2 regions of the Planococcus sp. FY231025 genome follow, and region 1 is predicted to be linked to the other one. Evidence: predicted binding sites of a transcription regulator. Region 1 holds the regulator's gene; the other holds the start of a gene.
What was found. Region 1 encodes NrdR, which represses ribonucleotide reductase genes. Its sites were predicted from a motif close to AACACNATATATNGTGTT; they were not measured.
Positions count from the first base shown of each region.

Region 2: the regulator NrdR is predicted to act here: its motif matches at 1,572-1,589, upstream of ACTL32_RS08190 (vitamin B12-dependent ribonucleotide reductase).

Region 1 covers NZ_JBQJJG010000005.1:149,359-153,786, forward strand. The annotation lists gene ACTL32_RS07090 (glyceraldehyde-3-phosphate dehydrogenase) at 1-648, shown strand, start outside; gene speD (adenosylmethionine decarboxylase) at 963-1,346, shown strand; gene nrdR (transcriptional regulator NrdR) at 1,530-2,006, shown strand; gene ACTL32_RS07105 (replication initiation and membrane attachment family protein) at 2,018-3,385, shown strand; gene dnaI (primosomal protein DnaI) at 3,386-4,321, shown strand.
Region 2 covers NZ_JBQJJG010000005.1:367,627-372,054, reverse strand. The annotation lists gene ACTL32_RS08190 (vitamin B12-dependent ribonucleotide reductase) at 1-1,539, opposite strand, end outside; gene ACTL32_RS08185 (lipoate--protein ligase family protein) at 1,729-2,508, opposite strand; gene ACTL32_RS08180 (rhodanese-like domain-containing protein) at 2,665-3,045, shown strand; gene ACTL32_RS08175 (AAA family ATPase) at 3,118-4,392, shown strand.

The DNA.
Region 1 (4,428 bases):
GGGAAAAACGCGGATGTCACGATTGTTATGGGTGTAAACGACGACGCTTTGGAAATCGATAAGCATGATGTCATTTCAAATGCGAGCTGCACGACGAACTGCTTGGCTCCGGTCGCGAAAGTGCTGAATGATGCATTCGGCATCGAAAACGGCTTGATGACGACGGTCCATTCGTATACGAACGACCAGAAAAATCTCGACAACCCGCATAAGGATCTTCGCCGCGCACGGGCATGTGCACAGTCGATCATCCCGACATCTACGGGTGCCGCGAAAGCGCTGTCTTTGGTCTTGCCGGAGCTTGAAGGAAAACTTCACGGCATGGCATTGCGCGTACCGACACCGAATGTATCACTTGTCGACCTTGTCGTAGACGTGAAGCAGGACGTAACGGCGGAACAAGTCAACGAGGCGTTTGTTAATGCTTCCGAAAACGGCTTGACCGGCATTTTGTCATTGACGATGGATCCGCTCGTATCGGTCGACTTCAACACGACGGAACAGTCGGCAATTGTCGACGGCCTTTCAACAATGGTCATCGGCAACCGCAAAGTGAAAGTACTGGCTTGGTACGACAACGAATGGGGCTATTCCGCACGTGTTGTCGATTTAGCAAAGAAAGTCGCAAAATCTATGGTTTATGCATGATAAATGATACGAACCGCATCCCTTGTACAAGAGGGGTGCGGTTTTTTCCTGAAAATAATTTCCTGAAAAAAGATGTTTTTTCGAGTAATTTTTATTGCATTTCATTTCAATACATCATATACTAACATTCGTAGTCTAAAAACGACTGCGAACTTCTTCGTTACCAACAGGTTTACGGCAACGGATGGAGCAATCTTTATTCACATGACTGCTTAAAGGGTTAGGACCTCTTTGGACTAACTTTCCCCCGTGGTAGTCAACTTTGAATATTTTGCGCATCAAAACAAAATGATATCAAAGGGGGAAAACGAACCATGGAAACAATGGGACGTCACGTAATTGCAGAACTTTGGCAGTGTGATTTTGACAAATTAAACGATATGGATTTTATCGAACAAACTTTTGTTGATGCAGCACTTAAATCCGGAGCCGAAGTCAGAGAAGTAGCTTTTCACAAATTTGCACCTCAAGGCGTAAGCGGGGTAGTCATCATTTCTGAATCGCATTTAACGATCCACAGCTTCCCGGAACACGGCTATGCAAGTATCGATGTTTATACTTGCGGCGATCTTGATCCAACTGTTGCAGCGAATTATATTGCTGAAGCGTTGAATTCAGGTACACGCGAATTCGTAGAAATTCCGCGTGGAATGGGTCCAGTCAGTGCTGGCCAATCCAAAGTTTCAGTAAATGCATAATCCGTTAACATGAAACATACTAAGCAGAGGATAAATTCCTCTGCTTTTTCTATTTTACAGAGGAAGTTTTGTTATACTATATATATTAGGCTAAAAAATCATTGTCGATAATCTGCAGGAGCGGTATGAAAGATGAGATTTATATATAGAAGAAACAGATAGAACGTTTAGGGAGAGGTCCATATGAGATGTCCGGCTTGCCAGCATAACGGGACGCGTGTAGTCGATTCGCGCCCGGTAGATGATAACAAATCAATTCGGAGGCGCAGGGAATGCGAAGCGTGCGGCTACCGTTATACGACCTTCGAGAAAGTGGAAGAAATGCCGCTGATCGTCGTGAAAAAAGACGGTTCGCGCGAAGAGTTCAGCCGCGAGAAAGTATTGCGCGGCTTGATCCGGGCTTGCGAAAAACGGCCGGTGCCGCTGGAGACGCTTGAAAATGTCGTCTTTGACATCGAAAAGGAACTGCGCCGAACTGGCAATGCTGAAGTGAAATCCGAAGAAGTCGGTGAGCTGGTCATGAACCGGCTGGCGGAAATCGACGAAGTGGCGTATGTCCGTTTCGCTTCCGTCTACCGCCAATTCAAAGACATTACTGTATTTATTGATGAACTGAAGGATCTTTTAAAAAAGAATCCGGAAGACAAGAAAACCGAGTAAGGCGGTGAACCATGTCTGCACTTTATAAAGAACTCCAACCCGCGGACTCGTTTAAAATCCGTTTGCCGTACCCTTTTTCAAATTATGACCGCCAGCTGTTGACGCTCCTGTATCAGCCGATGATCGGCGCGGAAGCTACGGCTTTCTACCTGACGCTCTGGGCGGAAGGGGAAGCCGGCGGAGAAGAAGCAACCCATTATTCCTTGATGAATACCTTGGGTGTGCCCATAGCACGGATTTTCGAATCCCGCATACAGCTCGAGGCGATCGGCCTCATGAAGACGTTCAAGAGGGACGGCGATCACCGGTCGTTCGTCTATGAACTTTGCCCGCCGCTCGACCCCAAGAAGTTTTTCCAGGATCCGCTGCTTTCAATGTTCCTTTTCAGCAAGATCGGTGAGACGTCCTACCGGAAAGTGCGGGACCGCTTCTTGAACCAGACCGAGATCCCGGATGGCTTTGAAGAAGTGTCGCGCACATTCACAGACATCTTCCAGCCGGTCCACGCCAAGGCGGGCTACCCGTCCGAACCGAAGGATTTCCACGAACGGACGGAAGGCGGCTATAAGACAGAGGAAGATTTCGATTTTGCGCTGCTCCGGCAAGGGTTGTCGGAACAGCTTGTGCCAAAGCGCGTATTGACGGCTTCGGTCAAAGACACCATTGCCAAACTGGCGTTCCTCTATAGCTGGGGACCGCTAGATATGCAGAAAGTGGTGCTTTTGGCAATCGACGACGATTCCAAACTGACGCCCGAAGGCCTGAAAAAAGCGGCTTCGGAATACTATAAACTGACCGTGGCGACGACGGCCCCTAAACTTGTCCAGGCCCGCAAAAAAGAGCCGGCAGAATCGGCAGAGCCGAAAACCCGGCAGGAGGAGTTGATCCAGTACCTGGAATCCGCTTCGCCTGTCGAAGTGCTGCGCGATATTGCCAATGGCAAAGAGCCGCTGCCGGCTGATGTCCAGCTGGCAAACCAATTGGTCATTCAGCACGGCATGGAACCGGCCGTCGTGAACGTGCTGCTGCAATACGTCCTGCTTCGGACGGATATGAAACTGACAAAAGCGTATGTCGAGAAAATCGCTTCGCATTGGCTTCGTAAAAATGTCACGACAGCCAAGGAAGCGATGGATTTGGCGCGCATCGAACACGAACAATACATGAAATGGAAAGCGGACGGTTCGCCTTCTTCCGCCGCCAAATCTGCCACTCGCTCCAACCGCGGCAAGCCGGTGCGGGAAGAGAAGCTGCCGGAATGGTTCTATCAGAAAGACGAGGCGCAGCCGGCCGCTGCCAAGCCGCAGAACACCGATCTGGAAATCGAAAAACAAAAACTCCTCGCTAGATTGGCGATGAAGAAAGGCAAGGGTGATTAAATGGAGCCGATTCGCGAAACATTGAAACGGGTGGTCAATGCCCCCGCTTTCTCGGAGCGCTACAACGATATGCGAAAAGAAGTGCTTGAAAATCCCGGCGTCCAGAAGTTCCTGGAGGAGCATTCTTCGGAAATCGATAAAAGCACCGTGGACAGAGGGCTGCATAAATTATACGAGTACATCGACCAGTCCCACGATTGCAATAAATGCCCGAGCTTTGAAGGCTGCATCAACCATCTGAAAGGCTTCGAACCGAATCTGGTATTGGAGCGCGGAACCATCGGCATTTCCTATACGCCGTGCCGCCTGAAAAATGCCCACGACAATAAACGCCGGGCATCTTCAATGATCCACAGCATGTACATGCCGAAAGAAGTGATGCAGGCGACGCTCAGCGGCTTCGAGTTGGATGACAGCCGCATGGAAGCATTCCGTGCCGTCAGCAAGTTTTTGGATGAAACGACCGGCCCGGACAACATGCCGAAGAAAGGCCTGTATTTGTACGGCAAATTCGGCATCGGGAAATCCTATTTGCTGAGTGCCGTAGCCAACGAACTGGCAGAGATGAACATCCGGTCCGTCCTGGTCTTTGTCCCGGAATTCATGCGGGAAATGAAACAGGCGATCGGCGACCAGACGTTGCAGGAAAAAGTCGACTACGTGAAAAAAGCCGATGTTCTCATGCTTGACGACATCGGTGCGGAAGCGATGTCGAGTTGGACGCGCGACGAAGTGCTCGGCACAATTCTCCACTACCGGATGGCGGAGCGGCTGCCGACGTTCATGACATCGAACTTCAGCTATTCCGAACTCCAGCACCATTTGACATATTCCCAGCGCGGCGAAAAGGAAGACTTGAAAGCGGCCCGGGTCATGGAACGCATCCGCGCATTGACAGAGCCGGTGAAGCTGGACGGCAGAAACCGCAGGAATTGATTTGCGGGTGTTGCATTTTGGAGATTTTCGCAGTATAGTAATAACAATCAGAATATGATTTGAAATGCTTTGACAAGGACAAGAGCGGAACTGTACGACTTTCTAGA
Region 2 (4,428 bases), 220 kb from region 1:
CAATGCTTCGAAGTCCACTTCCTTGCTTACTGGATCTGCAAAGCGCGCCAAGTTGACGGCAGCAAGGTTGCAGACGGAGTATGGCGCCAGCGGTTGTTCGCCGCAAGGGTTCGTCGCTACCACTTTTTGCCCATATGCCGTTGCGTTCGTCTTGGCGTTGGCATTATCGATGAAGAAAATGCCCGGCTCAGCTGAGTACGTTGCACAGACGTTGATCAAATTCCACAGTTCGCGGGCTTTGATCGTACGGTAGACGCGGACGCCGTGGCCCATGCGCTCCCATTCACGCACATCGCCGATTTCCTGCCATTGTTCATTGTAGATGGCCATTTCTTCTTTTGAATACGATTCGACCGCCGGGAAGCGCAGGTCGTAATCCGCATCTTCTTCGACCGCTTTCATGAAATCGTCTGTCAGGGTCACGGAAATGTTCGCGCCTGTCAGGAATTCTTCGTTGTGGACCGAGTAGGTTCCGCCGTCGCGCAGCTTCGTTTCAGCATCGCGCATGATCTTCTCGTTGAATCCGCCCATGCCCGGAATCGCCCGGTAGTTCAGGATCCCTTGGTACATGGCTTCTTCCTGTTCGAGGAGCGGCTTGAACTTCAATTTCTCATTCGCCAGCTTTTTGATCATTTCGTCTTCCGTATTCTCGATCAAGTAGCGGAGGATGCGCGGGTTCTGCATTTTGGAAATGATGAATTCCGCGATATCCGGATGCCAATCAGCCAGCATGATCATCTGAGCGCCGCGGCGGGAGCCGCCTTGTTCGACCAGATGCGTCAGTTTTGCAATGTCGTCGAGCCAGGAAACCGAACCAGATGATTTTCCATTGACCCCGCGCGCAAGCGTGTTTCTCGGGCGCAGCGTAGAACCGTTCGTGCCGACGCCGCCGCCCCGGGACATAATTTCCATCACTTGTTTGCGGTGGTCTGAAATGCCTTCACGCGAATCTGCCACGAATGGCATCACGTAGCAGTTGAAATACGTGACGTCCGTGCCTGCGCCGGCTCCGTAAAGGACGCGGCCTGCAGGGATGAATTTCAGGTTGACCAGCTGTTCATAGAACTTCCCGAACCATTCTTCGCGTTTTTCAGGCGTCGTTTCCACTGAAGCAAGTCCGGCCGCATTGCGTTTAGCGATCTGCTCGTAATAGACTTCCAAGGGTTTTTCGATGACATCAAGCGAACGGTTGACGATTCCCGCCTCCGCTTCCTCGGGTTTGTCGATTGCGCTGCGGTAGTCTTCTTCGATCCAGACTTTCGCTGTATTCGACGTTCTGTCGACCGATACGATATATCCCAAGCCGCGTGCCGGGAATTTCGGATCCTCCTTGACTGTCAGCACGACGAAGTCGCCCGCTTTCAGCGTCTTCTTTTCCGTATCCTTGAATGAATAGCGGTCGATCATGACGAGGCGCGATACCCCTTTATGTGTTGTTTTCATGTCCGGGGTGATCGCGAAAACTTGCGGGAACGCTTCGATGTCGCTGTTCAGACTCACCGGATTTAGAGAATATTCTTTTTGAGTGGCAGAAACCATTTGACAATTCCTCCTTCATATTATATGGAGTAGACACTATATATAGTATTATTACATTTCCCATCGTACTATATGTTGAAACATCGAAGCAATAACAAAATTTTGCTTCCAGTTTCACGTGCCGTCTCAAAGCTGAATCCACAAAGGTTTCCACCATTTCACCCTATGTAAAATGAGTCTTTAGACTCCTCAGACCCGAAGATTCCAGGCCGGATTGGCATAGCGCATTTCCTCAATCTTCTGAACTTCCAGACGCTGTTCCGCGGTCAGCGAAAACGGCTTCAGCCGGATGCCGAGAGCCGCTTCGAACCCGGCTTTGAACGCACTTGCGCATTCTTCGGGAGTGGCTTTCTCCTGCCGCAGGTCATTGATCGCCGCCGCTTTTTGGGGTATTTTTCTGCGCATGCGCTCTTTCGCATCTTCATCCGGAAACTTGAAGACCGATAATAATTTCTCAGCATCCAAGTCGAGCAGGATGGCACCGTGCTGCAGGATGACCCCTTTTTGTCGCGTCTGTGCGCTGCCGGCAATCTTGCGGCCTTCGACCACCATTTCGTACCAGCTCGGCGCATCAAAGCATACTGCGCTTTTCGGCTTTTTCAGATCCGCCTTCTGGCTATCGGTCAGCGGAACGGAAAAGGACGCATCGAGGCCGAGATTCCGGAACCCCTCCAGCAGTCCGCCGCTCAGCACCCGGTAGGCTTCGGTCACCGTTTCCGGCATGTCCGGGTAATCTTCGCTGACGATGATGCTGTAGGTCAGTTCATGTTCATGGAGGACCCCCCTCCCGCCGGTCGGCCGGCGCACGAAGCCGAGCCCGAGGCGCTCCACTTGCTCCATGTCGATTTCTTTTTCCACTTTCTGAAAATAGCCGATCGAAAGCGCTGCCGGCTCCCAGCGGTAAAACCGGATCACCGGCGGGATGGCCCCTTCGCTGTGCCAGTTCAGCAGCGCTTCGTCGAGCGCCATATTGAATGACGGTGTCCCTTTGCCTGAATCAATAAACAACCATTCCGGAAAATTCACAAGATCGCCCCCTAATTTCTTTAATTAGTGTAACATTGCCATTGAACATGAGTCACTCCATCTTTTATAATGGAGAGAGATTAGAAAGGGGCAAGAACAGTGGAGTTTCTTTATATTACTTTAGGCATAGTTGCCGCATTGCTCATCTTTGCAGCAATTTCGTATTTCCGCATCAAGAAGGCCGTCACTACTTTGACGCAAGAGCAGTTTATCGAAGGATACCGCAAAGCGCAGCTGATCGATGTGCGGGAACCGAAAGATTTTGCGAACGGCCACATCCTGGGCGCGCGCAACATCCCCCAGACCCAACTGAACCAGCGCTACCGCGAGATCCGCGCTGACAAACCGGTTTACATCTACGACCAGAACGGCGCACGCAGCGGCCGGGTGGCGTTGTTCCTTAAGAAAAAAGGATATGACCAATTGTATCAATTGCAAGGCGGCTTCAAGCAATGGACCGGCAAGGTCAAAGCCAAATAATCATCTAGAGCCTTTCCCAGGTGCGGAAGGGCTCTTTTCATTCTGAGAAATGACCAGGACTGGAGGAATATCATGTTGCCCAAAATTCTTTTTCCCCACGGGGAAACCCTTCGGGAAACGCTGCCCCATTATGCGGAAGTTGCAGCTGTTTCCGAAAAAGCATTGGCTGAACTGAATGAACGGTCACCGGGGACTTGGTTCCACGTCGATATTGAAGAGACGATCTCGAGGCTCCATACTCACCTGCTCGACCTGATGGAAAAGGGGATCCTGAATTTTGAAACCCTGTGCTTTTTGTATCAGGCCCGACCGCTCGGCAAAATTGCGAGCGCAGAAGAAGACGATCAGAGCGGCAGCCTGCGGGTGCGGCAGAGCTTTGAGAACCGCCTGGTCTTTTTCCCTGATTACGATGTCGCCCTTTCTCAATACCAGCTCTTTACCGCCGCCGAGAATGCATGGCCGGAATTCCAATTTTTCGCTAAATCGGAACCTGCTGCCCTTGCCTTCCTGGAAGCCATGAACGAGCTGCTGCGCATTGAACTGATGAACAGCATCACGTTCCTTGTGGACACCGACGAAGGCGTAAAACGCCGGAATTACGGGGAAATGGCCATCGTCAACCGCGACGATGTCATCTTGGAAGCAGGCATCAAAAAGGACATTTTCCGCTCGATTGATGAATTCTTCCTGGAAGACGGCGTGTTTTTCAAAGAGTACGGCGTCCCGTACAAACGAGGCATCCTACTCTACGGAGCTCCCGGCAACGGCAAAACGACACTTGTCAAGTCAATCACCGGCTCCACTGAAGCGCCGGTCGTCTATTGGCAGATAACTGAATTCACGTCCAGCTATACCGTACAGGAAGTTTTCGGGACCGTGTCGCGCCTCGCCCCTGCGATTCTTGTCATAGAAGATATCGATTCGATGCCCGAGTTCACACGGTCGGTCTTCCTGAACACACTTGACGGCACGCAGTCCCGTGAAGGCCTTTTTATCATCGGGACAACGAATTACCCCGAGCGGATCGATCCCGCGCTCATCAACCGGGCTGGCCGGTTTGACCGGGCGTACGAGATCCCTTCTCCTGACAAAAAGCTGCGCAAGCAATACCTGCAAAAACTCGACGTCAAATCGATTTTCACCCCCGAACAGCTGGATGACATGGCCAAGCTTTCAAAAGGTCTGTCGATTTCCCAGCTCAATGAACTGTACATGTCCACTGCCCTGAACTGGCATTACGAAGGGGAGACGAAATACGGCGAACGCATCCAGGAACTTCAAAAGCAGAGCCGCCGCTCTGCAAAGAATGATTGGGAAGAAGCCGATTCGCCCATCGGATTCGGATGAAGAACCGGTAAAATGGACAGCAAAAGAGCCCGCCTG